DNA from 3 places in the Aneurinibacillus baijiui genome. Region 1 is predicted to be linked to each of the others. Evidence: riboswitches for the same ligand, from Rfam matches in the RefSeq annotation. Region 1 holds a riboswitch; each other region holds the start of a gene.
The links. Region 1 has a riboswitch for cobalamin ahead of AB3351_RS01570 ((2Fe-2S) ferredoxin domain-containing protein). Riboswitches for the same ligand answer to the same signal wherever they lie in the genome.
Positions count from the first base shown of each region.

Region 2: it holds a riboswitch for cobalamin, as region 1 does, so the genes downstream of both, AB3351_RS21990 (energy-coupling factor ABC transporter permease) here and AB3351_RS01570 ((2Fe-2S) ferredoxin domain-containing protein) in region 1, are expected to answer to the same signal.
Region 3: it holds a riboswitch for cobalamin, as region 1 does, so the genes downstream of both, AB3351_RS15785 (ABC transporter substrate-binding protein) here and AB3351_RS01570 ((2Fe-2S) ferredoxin domain-containing protein) in region 1, are expected to answer to the same signal.

Region 1 is NZ_JBFTXJ020000001.1:321,896-329,718, reverse strand. It holds gene nadD (nicotinate-nucleotide adenylyltransferase) at 1-440, opposite strand, end outside; gene AB3351_RS01595 (nicotinate phosphoribosyltransferase) at 467-1,930, opposite strand; gene AB3351_RS01590 (cysteine hydrolase family protein) at 1,967-2,515, opposite strand; gene AB3351_RS01585 (NUDIX domain-containing protein) at 2,607-3,398, opposite strand; gene AB3351_RS01580 (GNAT family N-acetyltransferase) at 3,561-4,148, opposite strand; gene AB3351_RS01575 (hypothetical protein) at 4,132-4,341, opposite strand; cobalamin riboswitch at 4,465-4,669, opposite strand; gene AB3351_RS01570 ((2Fe-2S) ferredoxin domain-containing protein) at 4,714-5,088, opposite strand; cobalamin riboswitch at 5,242-5,452, opposite strand; gene AB3351_RS01565 (immunity 22 family protein) at 5,530-5,925, opposite strand; gene AB3351_RS01560 (methyl-accepting chemotaxis protein) at 6,030-7,772, opposite strand.
Region 2 is NZ_JBFTXJ020000019.1:42,419-50,241, reverse strand. It holds gene AB3351_RS22000 (sensor histidine kinase) at 1-869, opposite strand, end outside; gene AB3351_RS21995 (response regulator) at 910-1,578, opposite strand; cobalamin riboswitch at 1,819-2,038, shown strand; gene AB3351_RS21990 (energy-coupling factor ABC transporter permease) at 2,191-2,949, shown strand; gene AB3351_RS21985 (energy-coupling factor ABC transporter substrate-binding protein) at 2,952-3,263, shown strand; gene cbiQ (cobalt ECF transporter T component CbiQ) at 3,247-4,029, shown strand; gene AB3351_RS21975 (energy-coupling factor ABC transporter ATP-binding protein) at 4,053-4,898, shown strand; gene cobJ (precorrin-3B C(17)-methyltransferase) at 4,873-6,543, shown strand; gene AB3351_RS21965 (sirohydrochlorin chelatase) at 6,597-7,502, shown strand; gene cobK (precorrin-6A reductase) at 7,495-7,823, shown strand, end outside.
Region 3 is NZ_JBFTXJ020000008.1:141,992-149,814, reverse strand. It holds gene AB3351_RS15810 (MFS transporter) at 1-595, shown strand, start outside; gene AB3351_RS15805 (amino acid ABC transporter ATP-binding protein) at 650-1,399, shown strand; gene AB3351_RS15800 (DUF2797 domain-containing protein) at 1,396-2,187, shown strand; gene AB3351_RS15795 (sensor domain-containing diguanylate cyclase) at 2,269-3,501, shown strand; cobalamin riboswitch at 3,551-3,742, shown strand; gene AB3351_RS15790 (hypothetical protein) at 3,700-3,846, shown strand; gene AB3351_RS15785 (ABC transporter substrate-binding protein) at 3,870-4,823, shown strand; gene AB3351_RS15780 (FecCD family ABC transporter permease) at 4,827-5,888, shown strand; gene AB3351_RS15775 (ABC transporter ATP-binding protein) at 5,933-6,709, shown strand; gene AB3351_RS15770 (arsenate reductase family protein) at 6,792-7,151, shown strand; gene AB3351_RS15765 (LL-diaminopimelate aminotransferase) at 7,164-7,823, shown strand, end outside.

The sequences.
Region 1 (7,823 bases):
GGATCTTTGGCGATAATTTCAAGCATATTGAAGCCCTCTCTGGCCATCACAATAAATTTATTTTCCTTGATTAGCTCCTCGCCTTTTGTCCAGGAAGAGATACTCGCCAGATTGTCTGCACCCATGATGAAAAACAACTCATCTTCCGGATGCTTCTTCTTGAAGTGCTCCATCGTATAATACGTGTATTGCTCCCATCCCTCCGCTTGTACTTCCACATCCGACACCTCAAACAAAGGATGGCCCTGTACAGCGAGGTGAAGCATAGCCAGCCGATGCTTCCCGGAGGTTAGCTGCCGGTCTTTGTCCTCTCGTTCATCACTTGAAGGAACGAAGAAAATTTTATCGAGCTTGCGTCTTGTTGCTACTGTTTTTGCCGTCCACAAGTGAGCATAGGTCACCGGATCGAATGCAGAACCGTAGATGCCATAACGAGCCATAGTATCGCTCTCCTTTTTTCACGTTTTTATTGTATTCCTTTTACCCTTGCTTGAATTTTTTCGATCGCATGCATCTTGTTATCCCAACATGCCTGGCTTAAATCAACCGGATATTCCTGAGGATGCATCATACGTGTATATTCTTCCCATAAATACGTGAGATTGTGCTGTGCAAATGCCTTTACTTGATGGATCGTCGGCTTATCATATACAAGCTGACCATCGCGGTAAATATCTGTGTGCAGCTCTCTTGCTTCAAAGTTTGTTACTACCTTGCCGATATGCGGATAATCGGGATGGAACATATGAAGCTTCGGTTCTTTCTGTGGAGATTCATTCTCCAATGCAATGTAATCGCCTTCCGCATGATGATTAATCGAGTTAATGATCCGATACAGCCGCTTCATTCCAGGCGTCGTAATTTTATTTGGATTGGAAGAGATTTTTATCGTATCTATCATATGTCCGTTTTCATCTTCAATGGCCGCCAGCTTATATACAGCACCAAGCGCCGGCTGATCATAGGCTGTGATGACTTTGGTTCCAATTCCCCACGCGTCAATTTTTGCCCCCTGCATTTTCAATGCGGCTATCGTATGCTCATCGAGATCATTGGAAGCGATAATCTTCGTGTTTACAAATCCGGCAGCATCCAGCATGATCCTTGCTTCTTTTGATAGACGGGCAAGATCTCCGCTATCTAGGCGAATGGCCGTAAAATTTATTTTTTCTCCCAGTTCCTTCGCTACTCTAATGGCCGTTGGAATACCGGACTTCAATGTATCATACGTATCTACCAAGAAAGTGCAGTCTTTGTGACGGCGAGCGTATTTATGAAAGGCGATATATTCATCCCTATACGCCTGCACCAGAGCATGGGCATGTGTACCGGAGACAGGAATGCCGAACTTCTTCCCTGCCCGCACATTGCTTGTCGCATCAAATCCGCCTATATAAGCGGCTCTTGTACCCCAGATGGCTGCGTCAAATTCATGGGCGCGCCGTGTCCCGAATTCCATCAGTCGATCTTCTCCGGCCACTTGCTTGATACGGGACGCTTTGGTGGCAATGAGGGTCTGATAGTTTACGATATTGAGCAGCGCAGTCTCAATTAATTGTGCTTCTGCAAGGGGCGCTTCAATACGTAGAATCGGCTCATTATGGAATACAATTTCTCCCTCACGCATTGCCCGAATCGTACCTGTAAAGCGAATCGTTTGTAAGTACGAAAGAAAATCTTCGCCATACCCGGCCTCTTCACGAAGATATGCAAGATCGCTTTCCGTAAAACAAAATGCTTCCATATACTCAATAATTCGTTCAAGTCCCGCAAATACACCATACCCGTTTCCAAATGGCAGCTTTCGAAAGTACAATTCAAACACGGCTTTTCGATTATGCATACCATCCTCCCAATACGTCTCTGTCATATTTATCTGATACAAATCGGTATGCAATGCCAGACTGTCATCAGTGTATCGCTTCTCCATTCGTAATCCCTCCCATGATGAATGTGAATGTCTTCTCTACAGGCTGCAAATCGTTGCACCAAGACAATGCTTCATATGTTGCAGCGCCCAATTATGCCCGACCTGATTAAAGCTTGCGACAGCATCCTCATGAACCGTAATGCGAAATCCCTTATTATAGGCATCTACAGCAGCATGCAAAACACAAATATCCGTACAGACGCCTACAAGATGTATCTCTTGAATCTGTCTTGCGCGCAGTTGAATTTCCAGATTGGTTCCGACAAAAGAGCTGTACCTTGTTTTATCCATATACATCACATTCCCCCTATCCTGATAGGTCGTGTATATATTTTGAAGTCGACCATATAACGCGCGTCCGCTCGTGCCTTCAATATTATGGGGAGGAAACAAAGTCGTCTCAGGATGATAAGGATCATGCGCCTGGTGTTTATCTACCGCAAACACAACATAATCTCCCTGCACAATTGCTTCTTCGGTGATGGTAGCAAGACGATTCTCAATCGCTGCACCCGGTTGGCCAACAGGCAAAGCCCCATCAATAAAATCCCTCGTGTAGTCAATGACAAGCAATGCTCTTTTCATTTTTCACATCTCCTTTTAAATTATCAATTATCAAATTGTTAATTATTAAGTATAAAAAAGGGTGATGGATTTATCTCCACCCTTTACAATATTACCGCCAGATCGACGGCGTTATCCATACATCAACAAAACGATACAACTGTGTTGGCCTCTTCGCCCTGCCTGTCGGTGTAGTAACCTTTGGCTTGTTATGCTCATCAAGCGCTTCTGTGATAAACGGTAATGATGGCGCTTTTCTGAAAAAAGCCGACTTTACGCTAATCACAGGGTCATCAATGACCGCAAGCAATACGGTCCGTAGTTCTTCTAACTTAAACTCCTCAGGCAAAAAATTCTTCGCTACGGTCGTTGTCAGCATATCTGATTTGACAACTTTCACCGCATCCTCAATGATTGCCCGATGATCAAAAGCCAACTGTATATTGCCAACCTCCGCTAAGTCGAACAACGCTACCTCCGCTGCATCATCTGCCGCTCTCCGCCTCGCCAAAGCCTCCTCTGATACAATCGCATAATGTGCATTGGAAATAATCCAGCCGCGCGGATCGCGTCCCCATGCATCATATACACCATAATGCTGGATATGAATATTCTCGACGCCTGTTTCCTCTCTCAGTTCCCGTTTAGCTGCTTCGTATGCCGTCTCCGGCGGTACAATAAAGCCCCCAGGCAGCGCCCATTTGCCACCTTCAATGTTCGGTTCACCTTCGGCATCAAGTGCAGCCCGTTTAATAAGCAATATTTTTACGGTACGCTTCATTTCATCTTTCTCATCAGAAACGATAGTGAATACAGCGATGTCACTCGTATAGCCATCCGGCGTACGATATTGTTTTGGGTCATAATTCGCCAATGCTTCTGCTTCGTCTTTGTATCTAGCCATTAGGATGACTCCTCCTCAACCACTTCAGGCAGTATCCCTGAGTAGAGTGTAAGGCTTCACTCAATCAAATTAAATTAACAATTTGTTATTTGTTAATAATATATGATATACGATGGAACTTTGCAACCCTTTTTATAAAAAAATCGCTATATCTCCTTTTGTTCACCATATCCGCGGCTGTAAGGTATAGAAGAATTGCTGCATTTGCTCAGATGAGACACTTTTTCCGATACGTGCCATCGCAAAATTAGCAGAATGCGCCTGTATATCAGGATCATCCGTATAGACCTCTTCCATCCCTGCTGATACGAGCAACCGCTTTAGCATACGCTTGTATTCATAGACATCTAATGTGCCGTGTTGTAAATCCCAGTGCCAGTAGTATTCAAAAGCAAGAACAATACATTGTTCAATATTTATCTCACTTTGAAAAAGCTTCTGTAGAATAGCAGAGGCAATATGGCGAGAGCGATAGGGAGGGGCTACTTCCAACGCTCCCATCATGCGGACATATGGAAGGGAAGCCCAGCGTTCTTCAGGCTCCGGCAGTAGAAGTGTAGCATATCCTACAATCGTGTCATGATGAACAGCAATACAAATGCGTGTTTGTTCTTGTGAGAGTATTGTTTGCAGACGAGCATGCTGTTCATCCGCCTTGCCAAAGCATGATAAGCCCGCATGCAGAGGATACGGCAATGATTGTTCCATAGATAAAGAAAGCAGCGTAACTCCTTCATTCTTTACCTGCATGCGTACCACCTCTTTCCTTTTCGCACTCAATCGGATACAAATAGTATGGCGGTAAATCATCCACAATGTGGTATTCTCCCAACTGGTGATTCTCCCACAGCACAATAAGAAAAAGTTCATGCGTGCCAAGGACTTGTCCTCTCATTCCGTCAAAGCGTTCCACGCGCATTCCTTCTATAAATAATTCATGCATCTTCATATCCTCCTTTTGTATACAAAAAAGCATCTCTTCCTAAAAGAAAAGATGCTCAAATAAGATCGTTATACGTTCAGACACCCACCGATCTCTTGAACACCTTCCCATCCTCGTGGTTTTACAGTGCTGTTCTTCATGGCAGGTCTCCTGGCTTACGAATCCTTGCTCCTCTCTACCTTCCCATTCCATCGTCATGGAACAGTGGTTTTGCATAAGAGTTGCTCCTCGTTTACAGTGGCGGGACCGCACCGGACTTGCACCGGTTTCCCTATTACGCATGCAAAGTAATGAATTACACACATGCACCATAAAGCAAAACTATGAAATTATAAACAAGCCAACCGATGCGTTACCCGGTGAATGCATCCCTTAGGATGGTTGTTTCTTTGTTCCGCCTATCTCAGCTTGCTGAGCCGGGAGAAACTCTCCCTTTTGATACGTATAGGTGATGTTGTGAGCATCATATGCCGCTTCCCCGCTAACAATCCGATTGATTAGTTGTTTTCCCGTCTCTGCCGTCATATCCTGATACCATATTCCTTCTGGATATTGAATCACGACACAAGCATCCGCACATCTGCCATTGCAGCGTGTACGTGTAGTGTGAATGAGGTCATCTGCAGCCAGATTAGCGATCTGCTCCCGTATCCCCTGCGTCACCTCTTCTCCTCCGCGCTTCATGCAGCTCCCTCCGTTGCATAGTAGAAGATGATGCCTCACCCCATGCAAATTTCGTGTAGCCATGTGTTTCACCTCTTGCAGCTAATATTTTTCATACAAAAAAGGCATCGTTCTCCATAGGAAAAAGATGCCCTTGTTACCGCATTCGCAAAAAGCTTAATGGAGTATCCCATTAACCATACGCAGCGCAGCACATCTCTCATCCTCGTGAGCTTGTTGTGTCATCATCTCAAGGCAGGTCTCCTGGCTTAGAATCATAAAGCCGCTGCTTCCTTCCCGCTTCGCTTACCATGAAGCAGTGGATATAACTTGCAGACAGCTCTCCTCATTACAGTGGCGGGACCGCGCCGGATTCACACCGGCTTCCCTCTTATGCTGCTATGAATCAATCATTGTGATTAGCAGCACCTTGAAATACATATGTACTTGTTACACAAATTATAACAATAGGTATACAAGAAAGCTATGATTTTATCATCTCTATGATCTTATAAGAGAGGAGGCCTATACTTCTTCAAAAGGGACCGCGCCTATATAGCGCAGCTTCACTCCATCGAGCACAGCTTCGACCACTCCACCGTTATACACATAATCATAGAGCAGCACCATCGTATTCGCCTCAAATGGCAGCGTCTCTCCTATACGCGTAAGCAGTGCGGGAAGAATGCTTTCCCAATAGGAATGCCCTTCAAGAAGCTCTGTAAGCGAAGAGGAAAGAGGACGGAACGAAACCTCTACAAAGTCCTCGTCAATATAGGTATCTTCCATGTTATACACCTGTACAAACGCAGGCGCTATCGCATCACCATCTTCATCATATGTGTACTCCATCAAGGTCTGTGCCTTCTCTTCATCCTCCGATCTACCAATCCAGATCGACACGATTGATTTCTCTTCCACTACTCTCTTCCTTTCTCTATCGATTGACCATAACAGGGTCGATCAGCTTGAATCCTATCCATATTTTCATTGTAGCAGCCACACTCTTTCAGCGGTAGACTGCATCATACATGCTGCTCGATCCGAAACATTCGCAATTCGGCATGCAGTTGATGAGATAACCTGCCTGTCTCCGCAACGCTAGCCGCCATCTCCTCCACTGTAGCTAATTGCTGTTCCGCCGCTGCCGATACTTGCTCTGAAGCGCTGGAGGCCTCTTCGATAATCGAAGAGATTTCTTCGAGCGCATGAAACACCTGCTGTGTATGAGCATTGACATGATCAAGAATAATCTGCATGCTTGCAGAGTCCTCCTGCGTGTGCTTTACTCGCTCTACAATCGATACAAGCGCTATCCCACCCCGTTCTATCATTTCCATCTGCTGTTCGAATGCATCTTCGCTTTGCTTTATGATCGTCATTGTCTCCAGCGTCTCTGATTGAATAGACTGAATTAACCCTGTAATCTTGCCGGCGGCTTGATTTGTTTCCTCCGCTAGCTTTCGCACTTCATCTGCTACAACAGCAAATCCGCGACCGTGCTCACCGGCACGCGCGGCTTCGATGGCTGCATTAAGAGCAAGCAGATTGGTTTGTGCAGAGATTTCGGTAATGACTGTAATAATCGTACTGATTTCCTTCGATCGTACGCCAAGGTTTTGCATGGTTTCCGCTGCTTTTTTTACAGTAGACATACTATAGGCCAAGTAATCAATCGCCTCATCCATCGCTCTTTTGCCTTCATCCGAGATTTGGACGGCTGCCCCCGTATTGTCTAGGTTACGATCCGCCTGCGCCTTAGCTTCGTGCACATGGTTTGTCATATTCTGCATCATCTGCAGAATATGCTGGGTCTGTTCTGCCTGACGCACACTGCCTGCGGCGACTTCCTGCATCGTCGTTGCCACCTGATGCGATGCCTGCTCCGTCTGTCCTGTAGCATGCGCTAGTTGTTCCGAGGAAGCCGCTACATGATCCACCGTATGCTGCACCTGCCGAATGAAGTGTGAGAGACGCGTCTCCATAATCTGAAACGAATGAGCAAGCTGCCCCACTTCATCTTTTCTGTTCGCGGATATCGCAAGTTCTGCTTCTACAGTGGATGTCAAATCACCGTTTGCAATTTTTTCCGCTGTTTTGCTAATCAAATGCAGAGGACGTAAACTTCTCTGAACGACATACATAAACAGCAGAATGGAAAACGCTAAAAGCAATAGGCTAGAAAGTATAAAAGTTGGAATATTAGAAGCCAGGATGTCTTGTGTAAGGGAGGCAACGAATGGTGCATGCAGATCGACGCCAAGCACACCGATGATGGCACCGTTTTCATCTTTAATCGGTGCAAAGGCTGAAAAATAATCGCCATACTTCTCATCGTGAATGAGGCCGCTATACGCAGTACGGCCTTGCAGAGCAGGTGCTACATCCTCAAAAGCCGTAGCCGTAACAGCTTCACCAATGGGCGAAGCCGTTTTCGAATGTTTCGGCTGTCCGTCCACCATGATATGCAGCGCATCTCCATCAACTGTAAGTGTATAAACATAGAGAGCACCAAGCTTTTCGCGTACGTCGTTTAGTGTATTGCGAATCGTCCAATATGCTTCATTTTCTTCAGGATGAGCGAGCAGTTTTTTGTACGTATTTATATCTACATAGGCGACCGTATTGGTAGCGGTCTGTGCACTATATGCCGAAATACCTTGTTCTACGGCCCGACTCACACTCCAATAGGAGAAAAAAGCACTGATGCCGACAACCAGAAGAACAAGCAGAGCAGCCGAAAGAGAGATTCGCATTCGTAGGCTCATATTTTCACCATTCCTTTCGTATCATTTCACCCGTGATTAGGTGAACAATTA
Region 2 (7,823 bases), on a different contig from region 1:
AGCGAACGAATGAACATTGAAAAAAACGGAAGAGCAAGGTAAAAGGCAAGATATTCAATGCGCAAAGCAAGGTCCCAGTTGAAGTCGGGCCACAGCTTAGTGAGGAGAACATCACGTCCGCTAATGATGGAGCGTACGCCGATCAGCATGCAGAATAAGCTAAAATACAGCGCTGATGTGTTCTTGCGGCGCAATAGATAAATAACAACATGATAGACTCCGACAATGAGAAGACTTGATGAGAGAGCTGCATCGAAGATCAGTCTCTTCTCCCGTAGATCTGTGATCTGCTTATAATCCCCGAGAAGAATCGGTTTCCAAATGCCACCCTTTTTATGGGCAAAGTTGGACACGTGAAAGGTGAGTGTCACCTGGTTATGTCGCGGATGAAAATAGACGACCTGCGTTATATCTTGCGGCTTCGTACTGTGCTTATTCATGCCGGGAGTACCTGCGGAAGCAGTAGGTGCTCCATTGATATAAAGCGTGTAGGATGTAAAAACAATCGGGATGTATAGAGCTTTGAGAGACATATTATCCGCAGGATTAAAGCGGATGGAAATTGTGTACGTTGCATATCCCTTACCGGAAAGAGAATGTCCCCCAACCTGTTTTCCATTCCATATCGAAGGAACAGAAATAGTGGACATCTCGGCTGTAGAGGCAGGCAGTGAGTTGCTCGGTGCAGTAAATTGCCCCCATGTAAGTCCCCACTCTCCATTCAGTTCAATAGGCCCCTGCTTAGCGAAGTTCCAACTGGAAGCATCGAGAATACCGAAAGATGCTACAGGCGGATTGGACCGGGCTGTGCAGCCGGTGAGGAATACGCACACACAAAGAATAACGAAGGCAAAAGCATTCCCCTTCATGCTAGGCAGCCCCCTTTTTATGTATGCTACTAGCAGGTGTTTACTTCGGTTCCACTCCTAAATCTTTTAAGTACACAATGGCTTTTGAGCGTTCATTCGTGCCGATTTTTGCATAGATCATGCTGACATAATTCTTCACGGTACCTTCACTGATATACAATGTTTTAGCGATTTGTCGGTTGTTCATGCCCTGAAGCATAAGAGCCGCAATCTCTTTCTCACGATCGGACAATTCGACTCCTTGCTGCTTAAGTCGTTCGGTATGAATCGTATGTTGTGCTTGAGAGGAGAAGTGTGAGAGGCGTGCCGCCAGTTTGGCGGCGATGACGGCAGGCAGCATGATCTGTCCTATGGCCGCGTCGCGGATGGTTGCAATCAGCTTATCACCCGGCATATCTTTCAATAAGAAGCCGCTTGCACCGTTGGATAGACCTTCTACGATGTACTCATCTTCTGCAAATGTCGTCAGAATGAGAATAAGGGTAGCAGGATAGTCTTTTTTAATTTTTTTGGTGCTCTCAATGCCATCCATGACCGGCATCTTAATATCCATCAAGACAATATCGGGTTGAAATTTTGCCACCATTTCATAGGCTTCGAGGCCGTTTTCTGTAGTGCCGATCACCTGCATATCGTCTTCTAAATCCAGTATTGTTCTAAGGCCCTCTCTCATAAGTGTCTGGTCGTCAGCAATCAGGATTTTGATCATACAGTTTTCCGCTCTCCTTATTACAGAGTTGGTATTTTTATTATAATTCTTTTTTACTAGAGATGGAGACGGTATATTCTCAAATTGTGTTATGAGATAGATAGTGTGCCTTATCGCTTATTATAAAGGCGTAGAAGTCACAATATAAGGGCGTACAGTCATAAAAATGGTCATAAAATACGGCATATTGAATATAGCGCTATTTTAGGGTGTGTGGTATAATGAGCACAATTTTAAACTGAATAGGAATAGCTTTATGGTACTTAAAATTCCGGTTATAGAAAGGAAGATCGGAATGGAAAGTTTAAAAGGGAAGTTCGGTGCAAAACCGACGCGGTCCCGCCACTGTGAAGAGGAGAACAATCCCATCGATTCACCCACTGCTTCGCCTGCGAAGCGGGAAGGGGGTGATTGTTCATTGACTCGAAGCCAGGAGACCTGCCGTAAAGAGCAACACTGCTACACCACGAGGATGGGTAGGTGTTCGAAGGGGCATGATGTACGCTTGGCTTGTTTGGTTAACCGATTGTGCGCTTTTGTATACCTAAGCATCTTTTCCGTGGGAGAGGATGCTTTTTTTATTTGTATATAGAGTTAAGAGGGGGAAGATGAATGAAACGAAAGCGTACGCTATCAAGCATAGCTGTGGTTTTGGGATTTGTGCTGTATTTCGTATGGAATGATCCGCAGACCGCTTATGCTATGCACATTATGGAAGGATTTCTGCCTGTAAAATGGGCCGTATTCTGGTGGGTATTATTTCTGCCCTTTTTCCTGTTGGGTGTTCGGTCATTGACACGGATTACAAGAGAAAACCCAGAGGCGAAGCTTCTGCTTGGTCTGGTAGGTGCTTTTGCTTTTGTTCTATCCGCACTAAAAATTCCTTCTGTAACAGGCAGCAGTTCACATCCGACGGGTGTAGGTCTTGGGGCAGCCTTGTTCGGTCCGCTTGCTATGACGGTACTAGGGACACTTGTTCTTCTGTTCCAAGCTCTTCTTCTCGCGCACGGAGGATTAACTACGCTAGGGGCTAACGCATTCTCTATGGCGGTAGTGGGACCCTTTGTTGCATATGCTGTGTACCAAGCGATCGCTCGTTCTACAGGAAAGCAGCGGCTGGCGATTTTTATGGCAGCCGCATTGGCTGATTTGACGACATATCTTGTAACTTCTGTACAACTGGCGCTTGCTTTTCCAGCGGCAAGCGGTGGCTTTGCGGCATCATTTGCAAAATTTGCAGGGATTTTTGCTGTAACCCAAGTGCCGCTGGCTATTAGTGAAGGATTATTGACGGTGCTTGTATGGAACTGGCTTGTTGCCTATAACGGAAAAGAATTGATGCAATTGCAATCTATTAGACGAGGAGCGTAACGATGAACAAATCAAAAGGTTGGTTAAATATCGTGCTTGTCCTTAGTGTCATCGCGCTGATTGCGCTTCCGCTTCTGCTCATCAAGGATTCTGAATTTGGAGGCGCAGATGGAGCGGCGGAGGAAGCCATCGGTGAAGTAGCACCGACTTACGAGCCGTGGAGTGAGCCATTGTTTGAGCTACCGGGCGGTGAGACGGAGAGTCTTTTGTTTGCTCTGCAGGCTGCGATTGGAGCCGGTATTATCGGGTATGGCATCGGTTATTATAAGGGCCGGTCTTTAAAGCGAGACCAGTTGGATGAAGATTCAGCTTGATGCCATCGCATATACGAACCGACTTCGTCATATTTATCCGGCGCAAAAGGTAGGCTTCGGGCTTTGCATGCTGTTGTTTGTCCTGCTATCACATACGTTGGTGCATGCTGCTGTGTTCATGTGGATGAGTGCATGGATTGTCCTTCGTGCCGGTATTTCGGGTCGGGTGTATGTGCGATTGCTTGGGGCAGTGACATTGTTCCTGATGCTCGGCCTGCCTCCGTTGGTGGTGGAGATATCCGCTGCACCACCAACGGACACGGTGTTATTCCAATTTTCTGCCGCCTCCTGGCACATATACGGAAGTAGAGAGGGCGTGGAGAAGGCTGGTATGCTGCTCATTCGTTCGCTGGCTTCGGTATCCTGCCTGTATTTTATCTTGTTGACGGTGCCGTTTACGGAATTGCTTACGGTCCTGCGGCGCGTAAAAGTGCCGGTGCTTCTAACTGATTTGCTGCTTGTTATGTACCGTTTCGTCTTTGTTTTTTTGGAGACGGCAGAACAGTTGTGGACCGCCCAGCAGGCACGGAGCGGGAGCGGAAGATTTCGAAAGAAAATACGGGATGCAGGTTTTCTGATCGTTCGGCTTTTTACCCGTACATTTCAGCGTTACCAGCAGCTTTCTATCGGACTTGCCGCCCGTGGGTTTACCGGCGATTTGCGGGTCATATCTACGGCATCTTTTTCAGGAGCGGGACGCTATGGGGTCGAGGCTGTTGTTGGTTTTGTTTTACTTGTGGCGCTTGAATGGTGGACGAGGAGGTAAGGTGGTTGGCTTGGATTATAGAAATGGATGATGTGTCCTATACATATCCGGGAAGCACGCAGCCTGCATTAGACGGGGTAACCCTGCGGATTCCCACGGGAGCCCGCTGTGCGCTAATTGGACATAACGGCTGCGGCAAATCGACACTATTCCTGCATCTGAATGGTATTTATCAACCGGAGCGCGGAGAGATGAGATGGAAGGGCGAGCCCTATATATATGGCCGAACCTTTTTATCAGAACTTAGACGAAAGGTAGGCCTGGTTTTTCAAGACCCGGAACAGCAGTTGATTGCAAGTACCGTTGCAGAAGATCTCTCTTACGGATTGTGCAATGCTGGCCTGGCCGAGAGCGAGATTAATCAAAGAGTAGCACATGCACTGTCGCGTTTTGGCTTAGATGAGCTGCATGCAAGGCCAGTGCATCATTTAAGCTTGGGTCAGAAAAAGCGTGTAGCGTTGGCTGGTGTCATGGTGATGCGGCCGGAACTTCTGCTTCTAGATGAGCCGACGGCGTATCTTGATTGCCTGCATACAAGGCGGCTGCTTGAAGAACTTGATACCATTCACGAAGAAGAGGGGACAACAATGCTCATGGCAACGCATGACATTGATTTGGCCTACGAATGGGCAGATTGGATTTTTGTCATGGACAAAGGGCGTTTGGTATTAGAGGGAGTGCCAGAAGATGTATTTGCGCAGCGTGATGTACTGGCCTCTCTGCAGGTAGGCACGCCGCTTCTGTTCGATGTGTGGGAGGCGCTGGCTCCTTCACTTGACTCTGTTTCACTGACATATCCGCGCACAGCAGCGAAGTTGAGATGTGAATTAAAGAAGAGAAGGAATGAAAGCAAACAAAAAATGGGGTGATCGTATGGATAAAAAAAGCGGAAAAGTACTGATTATCGGATTTGGACCGGGAAGCTTCGAACATATTACCCAGCGGGCTCGCGAGGCCATTGAAGAGTGTGAAATCATCCTTGGTTATACGACATACGTTGATTTGATCCGGGGCCTGCTGCGAGAAGACCAGACCGTAATTCAGGCGGGAATGACTGAAGAGGTAGGACGCGCCCAAGAAGCGGTACGCCAAGCGGAAAAAGGCAAGATCGTCGGTGTTATCTCCAGCGGAGATGCGGGTGTATATGGTATGGCCGGTCTGGTATATGAAGTGTTGATGGAGCAGGGCTGGACAGAGAAGGAAGGGATCGGGGTAGAGGTGATTCCGGGCATTTCGGCCATTAATTCCTGCGCGTCCTTGTTAGGTGCGCCGATCATGCATGATGCTTGTACGATCAGCCTCAGTGATCACCTGACACCGTGGGAGTTGATTGCCAGACGTGTGGAAGCGGCCGGACAAGCAGATTTTGTCATTGCGCTGTACAATCCAAAAAGCGGACGCAGAACACGTCAGATCGAAGAGACGCAGCGTATTTTATTGAAGTACAGATCACCGGATACACCGGTTGGCCTGGTGAAGAGCGCTTACCGCGAGCGTCAGTCCGTAGTCATTACAGATCTTGCCCATATGCTTGATCACGATATCGGCATGCTTACTACGGTAGTGATCGGTAACAATTCTACACGCCTGTATGATGGAAAAATGATTACCCCGCGCGGCTATCAGCGCAAATATACATTAAGTGCGGAAAAACAAAAGCTGGCTCCCCATCAGCGTCTGCGGGAAGAGAATGAACCGTGGGCATTGCATAGCGTAGCGCCGGATATACAAAAAGAGAACCCTGGATCTGAATCTGAAGCTCCAACGATACGGACTTCTTCCCGTGATATGGCAGAGGAGGCCTTAAGCCGCCTGCTTGGCACTTCACCTGAAGCGGCTCCTGTAGCAGCGGCCGGATTTGTGCAGGAGGCAATTTTCGAATTTTCCGTCTCGCCCGGTGTAGCCAATAAGAAGCTGAGTGCCAAGCAAATGCTGCTGCTTGCCGAAATTGTCGGGGAAGAAGGAAGCATAGAATATACGCCGCACCATCAGATGCTCATCAGCGTCCCGACCACCGACCCGGAGCACATCACCCGTAGGCTTGTGGAAGCTGGGATGCTCATCCAGCCTGTCGGCGATGTATTAACCATTAAGGCTTGTGATTTCTGTGACGGAGAGAAGACGGATTCCATTCCATATGCAGAGCAGATTCAGCATGTATTAGGGGGAATCAGCATGCCGAAAGAGACCAAGGTCGGCATTAACGGCTGCGGTATGGCATGCTACGGCGCGGTAACAGAAGATATCGGTCTCGTCTTTAGAAAAGGCAAGTTCGATCTATTCCTTGGTGCCAAAACGGTTGGCCGTAATGCCCATGTAGGCCAACCTGTAGCCGAAGGGATTGAACCGGCAGAGATTGTTGGTCTGCTTGAGCGCATTGTGCACAAATACAAGGAAGAAGGACACCCGAATGAACGCTTCCACAAATTCTTTAAGCGGGTGAAAGAGATCGAAGGCTTCACCTACCGGGAAGCGCCGGTTCAAGTCTTAGTAGACGCGGTCTGTGGAGACTAACGTATTCGATACGTATAGGTTGATATATAAGAAAAAAGGAGGCATCTTATCATATGCAGGCGGTATTGTTTGTAGGACACGGAAGCCGGGACCCACAGGGAAATGAAGAAGTGCTTCGCTTCGTAGAGGGCATGAAGAAACATATAGCAGTACCGATTATCGAGACGTGCTTTCTTGAATTCGAGGCGCCGAATATGCTGCAAGGATTGACCACTTGTGTAGAACGGGGAGCGACGAAGGTCGCTGTGATTCCAATGATGTTATTTGCAGCCGGGCATTCGAAAATTCATATTCCGGCGGCGATTGACGAAGCGAAGGCAAAATATCCGCATGTACAGTTTATTTATGGCCGTCCTATCGGTATTCATGATGAAGTATTTCGCATCCTAGCTTCCCGCCTTACGGAAATAGGTGTGGATATTGAGAAGGAAGCGGAAGATACTGCCGTATTGGTCGTTGGACGTGGCAGCAGTGACCCGGATGCCAATAGCGATGTATGCAAGCTCTCAAGAATGCTGTGGGAACGCCTTCATGTGAAATGGGTGGAGACGTGCTTTATCGGGGTGACACAGCCGTCGGTAGAAGAAGGGATCGAGCGCAGCCTCACGTTAGGTGCCAAGAAAATCATCATGATTCCGTATTTGTTGTTTACAGGCATTCTGATGAAGCGCATGGAAGATAAGCTGGCACATTTCCGCAGTACATATGAAGATCGTGAGTTTCTTATGACAGACTACATCGGATTTCATCCAGGCTTGCAGACAGTATTTCTCGATCGGATTGCAGAGACGCTTGAGGATGAAGTGAAGATGAATTGTGATACATGCCAATACCGACTGTTTGCAGTTGAGCATATGGATCTGCATCATGACCACGATCATGATCACGGGCATTCACATCACCTGCATGATCATGCGCACGAACATCATCATCATGCAGGTGAAAAAGAACATGTCTAAGACGATCTTATTTCTAGCAGGTACGAGTGATGCGAGAGAATTGGCGCTTCAGGTTCGGCAAGCCGGCTATTCACTTCTGACGACGGTGGTGACGGACAGTGCGGCAAAAAGCATGGAGGAAGTAGGACTTCCCGTGCGGATTGGCCGAATGAATACAGAGGAGATTGCGCATTTGATTAAGACAGAAGGCTTCGATGCGGTGATTGATGCCAGCCATCCATTTGCAGAAGAGGCATCACGCAATGCATTGAACGGGGCGAAGGATGCAGAAGTGCCTTATATCCGCTATGAACGCGCCTCTGTAGAGGATAGAGTGCATCC
Region 3 (7,823 bases), on a different contig from region 1:
CTACGGTACGGCTGTGCAACTTGCCTGGTTTGCCCTTTTTCCTGCCTTTCTGTATGGATACATGGAAGCGTCAATGAATAGCAACTTTCCCGTATACGGGCTGAGGATCGGCATAAGCGAGAGCTGGATAGCGATATTGCTGCCTGCAATCGGGATCGGCAGTTTAATTCTACAGTTTCCGCTCGGGATGTGGAGTGACCGTATTGGACGCAAGCCGGTGCTAATGCTGTCCGGATTCATCGGGGGGCTGGCATTCCTGGCTGTTCCGCTGCTGGGGAACCATGTGTGGGGAGTTCTTATCCTGCTTCTTTTGGCAGGCGGGGTTATCGGCTCGTTCTATTCACTCGGTCTTGCGTATATAGCCGACCTCGTGCCAAAGGCATATCTTCCGGCAGCGAACATTATCGCTTCTATTAACTTTAGTATAGGGAGTATTATCGGTCCGAATTTGAGCGGCTTTGGCATTCAACACATTTCTTTGGGAAGTGCCTTCTATTTTCTTGGTGGTATGTTCCTGTTATTTACTCTAATGGGACTTTTCTTTCAAAGGAAAGAATCGGAGAAGAAAGCGTCACTAATTCATTTTACAAATTAGCGTTTATTCCTTAAAATAAAAAGAATAGTGGGCAGTTGGAAAGGGGACGGAACTGTGATGATTGAGGTTAAAGATCTGCATAAATATTATGGTTCATTGGAAGTGTTGAAGGGCATTGATTGTCTCATCAAAGAAAAAGAGGTTGTCAGTGTCATCGGGCCTTCGGGTTCGGGGAAAAGTACGTTCCTGCGCTGCCTGAACGGACTTGAGGAATTAACAAGCGGCCAGATTATCATCAATGGACACGATCTGTCTGATTCCAAGGTGAATATTAATCAGGTTCGCACGGAAGTAGGCATGGTGTTTCAGCGTTTTAATTTGTTCCCGCACAAGACCGTTGTAGAAAATGTAATGCTGGCTCCGATGAAAGTGTTGAAAGAGAACTCGTCTCAGGCGCGGGAGAAAGCATTGCGTCTTCTTGAAAAGGTAGGCCTGCGCGATAAGGCTGATGTATACCCGGAGAAGCTCTCAGGTGGTCAGATGCAGCGTGTAGCCATTGCGCGTGCGCTTGCCATGAATCCGAAAATTATGTTGTTTGATGAGCCGACATCGGCGCTTGACCCTGAATTGGTCGGCGAAGTGCTTGCTGTTATGAAGGGGCTGGCACAGGAAGGGATGACGATGGTTGTTGTTACCCATGAGATGGGATTTGCCCGCGATGTATGCGATCGGGTTATTTTTATGGATCAGGGCGTAATTATGGAAGAAGGAAAGCCGGAAGAAGTATTTACAAATCCGAAGAATGAGCGGACACGCGAATTTTTGCGTAAAGTTATCGACATTCCGGAGGAAGTACACGAGTGAAGCATTCCGGATTCATTCAGGGATTCGTCCACCGGCACGAAGAACCTGTACAATATAGACTAAAGCTTGATGAAGAGGCGATACCGGTAAATGATTGGATAGGCGATACCGTCCGCATTGCCTCGCTTGGGCGTATGGAGTGTATCCACTGTGGGCGCAACATCAAGAAAACATATAACAGCGGATATTGTTATCCTTGCTTTACCAAGCTTCCGGAAAATGATTTGTGCATTGTGAAGCCGCATGAATGCCATTATCATCTCGGCACATGCCGCGACCCCGAATGGGGAGAAGCCCATTGCATGATTCCGCACTATGTATACCTTGCGCTTAGCAGCGGTGTAAAAGTAGGGCTCACTCGCAAGAATAATGAGAAGAAGCGATGGGTGGATCAGGGTGCGATTCGCGCCATTCCAATCGCCGAAGTACCGACACGCAGGATGGCAGGAGAGCTTGAGGTATATTTAACACAATATGTAGCGGATAAAACGGACTGGCGTAAAATGCTAAAAGGCGATGTTGAGTTGATCGACCTGCTTGCATTACGTGAAGAGATTTACGAATATTTTCCTGATACGTATAAGCCGTATATTCTGAAGGAAGATGAGTGGGTGGAGTTTGCCTATCCGATTCTTGAGAAGATTGAGAAGGTGAAAGCCTACAATTTGGACAAGCAGCCGGTTATTGAAGATCGCTTAATCGGGATTAAAGGTCAGTACTTAATTTTTGAGAATGGTGTGCTCAATGTCCGTAAGTACTGCGGTTATCAGGTAGAAATCAGTGATTGATCGGAGAGGAAGCAGGAGGTCAGTGAGACCGTCTGCTTTTTTCTTTGCATCTGCCATATGCATGCAAAGGAGGAACGGAATGTGAGTGCAAAAAGTGAGGGATATTCCTCCCCCTATGAAGGGATGCTTACTCGATATGCTATATTGCTGCGTCAGATGAAAGAGACAAAGCTTACATCGGCTGCATTGGACCTTGCGGCCGAAGAAATAGAAGGAATACCGCTGCCGAAGAAGGAAAAAGAGCTTCATCGTACGCTGCTTCAGCAGCTTTCGGAAATAAATGCGAAAGTGGAAAAGCTGCATTGGATGTCTGAACATTTGAAAATTGTGCATGATTTCCAACAGGCGTCTACCCAGACATTTAATAAAGAAAAGATTTATGAACAGGCTTTTGAGCTTGTATCCCGTGTGATGGACACGGATGCCTTTTTTATTGCTTTATATCGAGAAGGCGATGAATACATCCGCATTCCGTTTGCTGTTGACGATGGTGTACGATATGAAGAAGAGATGCGCTTTGGCGAGGGGATTACCTCACAGGTATTGAAGACGAGACGTACTATACATATTTATACAGAAAAAGAATCGTCGGAAAAAACGATTATGCGCTGGGGCAACCCTGCGCAGGACACCAATACATTGATTTTTGTGCCGATGATTCTGCGCGATGAAGTCAAAGGTGTGATTACGGCACAGAGCTACCGGGAATTCGCCTATAAGCAGGAGCATGAAGAACTGTTAGAGATGATCGGTACCCAAATCGCCAGTGCGATAGAGACGGCCGAACTTTATGATCGTGTCTATGAGCTATCGATTAAAGATGAGTTAACAGGTCTGAAGAATCGTCGCGCCTTCCAAATTGATTTGCGCAATCGACTTCATGCTGCTAAGAAGCAGGGTCAGTCACTGGCACTGTTGATGATTGATTCCGACCGACTAAAAGAAGCTAATGATACGTATGGTCACCATGTCGGAGATATGCTGCTGCGTCGCATTGCAGAAAGTATGCAACAGGCGCTCGGACCAGAGGATGAAGCGTATCGGTATGCGGGAGATGAGTTTATTGTCCTCTCGTTCGGTGCAGATAGAGAGGCGGCGGTAGAGAAGGCTATGAATATGCAGAAACACCTGTCTCTTCATCCGATTATCATAGACGGACAGACTCTCACAGCCTCGCTTAGTATCGGAATCGATATATATCCTGACTCGGCATCTACTGAAGAGGAATTGCAGCAGCAAGCCGACTCTGCGCTTTACTTCGCAAAAAAGCAGGGAAGAAATACAATCACCGTATACCAGCGGCCGTTATTCTGAATGCACGTCATTGGATGTTGTAAAATCAAGGCCGTACGCCTATAATTAAAAAATAATAAAGCGAACAGGTCTTCACATGCGAAGATAATAGGGAAGCACGGTGTAAATCCGTCACGGTCCCGCCACTGTAATAGGGGAGTACTTTTGCCTTGCTGTCCACTGCACACTTATCGTGTGTGGGAAGGATGTGAGAGTACGATGAACTTAGAGTCAGGAGACCTGCCTGTTTGCCAAGTCGACCACATGCCTTCGGGGATTAAGGAATGCGGCGGTATTGGACGTACCATCTTTTGTTACGGACACAACATGCCCGCCTTCCTCGCTGAAGCGGGTTTTTTATTTTAGTTCAGAGCATAGGAGTGGGGAGAATGAAACGATACACATCATTGATCTTAGCGGCGCTGCTGCTTGTTTTGCTTGCGGCCTGCGGTAACACTGCGTCTACCCCGTCAGGCGAACAGCAACCTGCCGGTGGGGAAACTGCCCAGGCACCGGGGAAGTTTCCACTTACTATTAAGGATGGTACAGGAACAGAGGTTACGCTTGAGAAGAAGCCTGAGCGCATCGTATCCATTATACCGAGTACGACAGAGATTGCTTACGCAGTGGGTGCAGGCGACAAGGTCGTAGGCGTGTCTAATTATGATAACTATCCTGAGGAAGTAACAAAGAAAGAAAAAGTCGGTGATCTTAAAGTTAATATGGAAAAGGTCGTTTCCCTAGAGCCGGATCTGATTCTTGCGGATACCGGGAATGGGGAAGCGGTTGATGCCTTGCGCAAAACGGGTCTTCCTGTTGTCGTGATGGAAGCAAAAAACTTTGATGAAATTTATACTTCCATTGAGATGATCGGTAAGGCAACCGGCAATGATGCAAAAGCGGCTGATGTAGTGAATAAGATGAAGGCTGATGTAGAAGCTGTGAAAAAGAAAGTAGAGTCCGTAGCCGAAGATAAGCGGCCAAATGTATGGGTTGAAGTTGACCCATCCCTGTTTACAGCGGGTACAGGTACATTTATCCACGATATGATTACGATGTCAGGCGGCAAAAACATTGCCGCAGATTTGGAAGGATGGAAGCAGCTATCCGAAGAAAAGGTATTGCAGCGCAATCCCGATGTCATTTTGAACACATACGGTTACTATGATAAAGAGGGTGCGGAAAAAATTAAGAAGCGTCCAAAATGGCAGCATGTAAAAGCTGTGCAAAATGGTCGGGTGTTCGCTGTTGACTCTGATGTTGTTAATCGTCCGGGACCACGCATTACCGAAGGTCTCAAAGAAATTGCTGCGGAATTGCACCCGGAATTGTTCGGGAAATAAGGAATGATGGGGTTGAAGGAAGAGCAACGAGGATTTGGGAAGAAGCTGGGATTTTGGCTGCTTCCCCTTCTTTTTATACTTGTAGTGATGATTGTGGGCAGTGTTTCGATAGGAAGTGCAGAGCTATCCTTTTATACGGTATGGAAGATCATTCTCTCCCGTTTACCTTTTGTAAGCGGAGTGGAGAAGGAATGGTCACAGGCGGCTGAAGTGATCGTGTGGAATATCCGTATGCCGCGTATTCTGCTGGCCATTCTAGTCGGGGCGGCGTTGGCGCTAGCAGGTGCTGCATATCAGGGAGTGCTGCGCAATCCGCTCGCTGATCCCTATATTCTCGGCGTATCATCCGGCGCTTCACTTGGGGCAGCGTCCTTCATTTTATTTGGACAAGGGCTGGCAATTTTCGGGCAGTGGACGCTGCCGCTCGTAGCCTTTGTGTGCGGGATTGGCACATTATTTATTGTATATCGGCTTGCCTATGTTGCCGGTAAGGTGCAGATTGAGACGCTTCTATTATCTGGGGTCGTAGTACAAGCATTTCTTGGAGCCGGGTTATCTCTTATCATGTCGATATCCGGTGAGAAGATGCAGCGTATTTTGTATTGGCTGATGGGGAGCTTGTCGCTGAGCGATTGGTCTTCCGGCATTGCCATCGCTCCTTATATTCTTGCCGGCGGTGTGCTTATCTTTTTATTTGCAGGCGAGTTGAATCTGCTCGCGCTTGGAGAGCAGAAGGCACACCATCTGGGCATGAATGTGGGACGGACGCGGCTGATTGTTCTGCTAGCGGCCTCACTGACAGCAGGAGCTGCGGTAGCGGTGTCCGGCGTAATTGGCTTCGTTGGATTGATTGTTCCGCATATGATGCGTGCGATTGTGGGTTCCGATCATCGTGTCCTGCTTCCGGTATCGGCTGTCGCAGGAGCGATCCTGTTAATTGCGGCTGATACGCTCGCCCGTACGCTAATGGAGCCGCAGGAGCTGCCAATTGGGGTTATCACTGCCTTTTTGGGCGCACCGTTTTTCGGTTATTTGCTGCGCAAGCGCAGACGGCTGTTTTTTTAAAAAGAGCGTAGAATGATAAAGGATTATGCTGGGGGGCACTCGGATTGATTGAAGTAGCGGACGTATCCTTGCGCATTGGACAACGGCAAATATTATCAGACATCAGATTTCAGGTGCAAAAAGGCGAAACAGTAGGAATTATCGGCCCGAACGGGTCTGGGAAGTCTTCGCTGGTGAAGGTGATCTCCCGTCTTCTAACCCCTGACACCGGAGAGATACAGATTGATCATAAACCACTGGCTTCCTATTCCTCGAAAATGTTGGCCCGCAAGATGGCTGTTGTGAGTCAGGATGGTCTTCTGCCGCTGCCGATTACAGTTGAAGAGGCGGTAGCCATGGGAAGATATCCATATCGGAGTCTTTTTCGGCGCAATGCTGCAGAGGATGAGGCGGCTGTGCAGCATGCCCTCGTGCGGACCGGTTTAGAAGGGATGGCCTGCAGATTATTGGAGCAGCTTAGCGGTGGGGAACGCCAGCGGGTTTCCATTGCTTGTGCCATGGCGCAGGAGCCGGAAATCCTGCTGCTTGATGAACCGACTACGTATCTAGATATCGGATATCAGATTGCGATTCTCAATCTTGTACGCACATGGCGCAAGGAGACGGATGGAACGGCGGTATTGGTCCTGCATGACTTGAATTTGGCGGCGCAGTATTGTGACCGACTGATTTTAATGGGAGAGGGCGCAATCACGCATAGCGGTACCATCCATGAAATTATGGAAGCTAAGACGCTATCAGATGTGTATGGAGTTACCCCTATTATTGTGCCGCATCCGAACTTGCAAATTCCGCAAATTCTTCTTGAGCGATCACTATAAATGCTAGGATTTTATCTCATGGTATGCTCTTTTGCATACCGTTTTTCTTATGCTATTCTATAGAAAAGGAGGATATAGATATATGACAGAGGTGACAGCGTATCTATACAACAAGTGTGGAACATGCCGCAAAGCAAAAAAGTGGCTGGATGAAGAGGGGATTGCTTATCATGAGGTACCGATTGTAGAGCAGCCTCCAACAAAGGAACAGCTTCGTACCTATTGGCAGCAGAGTGGACTTGATCTGAAGAAGTTTTTTAATACAAGCGGTCAATCGTATCGGGAACTTGGCTTAAAGGATCGGCTCAAGGATATGTCAGATGAAGAGATGCTGGACTTGCTTGCTTCAGACGGAAAGTTGATTAAGCGTCCGTTGCTTGTCAATGACAATAAAACAACGGTTGGATTTAAAGAGGAAACGATGGAGAAAACGTGGAAATAGGGGAGAGACTCCATGAAAACGTTACATAATATTCGTCCGGCAGAACGCCTGTCCAATCTCTCATCCGCCATCTTTACGGAGATGAACCTGCGGAAGCAGAATATCCAGGCACAAGGTATAAATGTAATTGATTTAGGGATCGGCAGTCCCGATCAACCGCCTTCTCCGCTTGTAATGGAAGCGCTGGCGCAGGCGGTACAGAAGCCAGAGAACTACGGGTATCCAACCTCAGAAGGGTCGGTTCGTTTCCGGGAGACCACAGCTAAATGGTATCATCACCGCTTCGGTGTTGCGCTTGATGCCCAAACAGAAGTGCTGTCTCTAATGGGTTCTCAGGACGGTCTCGCTCATCTGGCGCAGGGGTGGATCGATCCCGGGGATGTTGTGCTTGTACCGGACCCGGGGTATCCGATTTATTTTGCCAGTGTAACACTTGCCGGTGGAGAGATTTATCCGCTGCCGTTGCGTGAAGAGAATGGGTTTCTTCCGGATTTTTCGAATATTCCGGCCGATATTAAGCAGCGTGCGAAGCTGATGGTAATGAACTACCCGAACAATCCGGTGGCTGCGATAGCGACGGATGAGTTTTTTGCAGAGGTCGTTGCATTTGCGAAAGAGAATCAACTGATTGTAGCGCACGATCTGGCGTATTCAGAGCTTGCCTTTGACGGC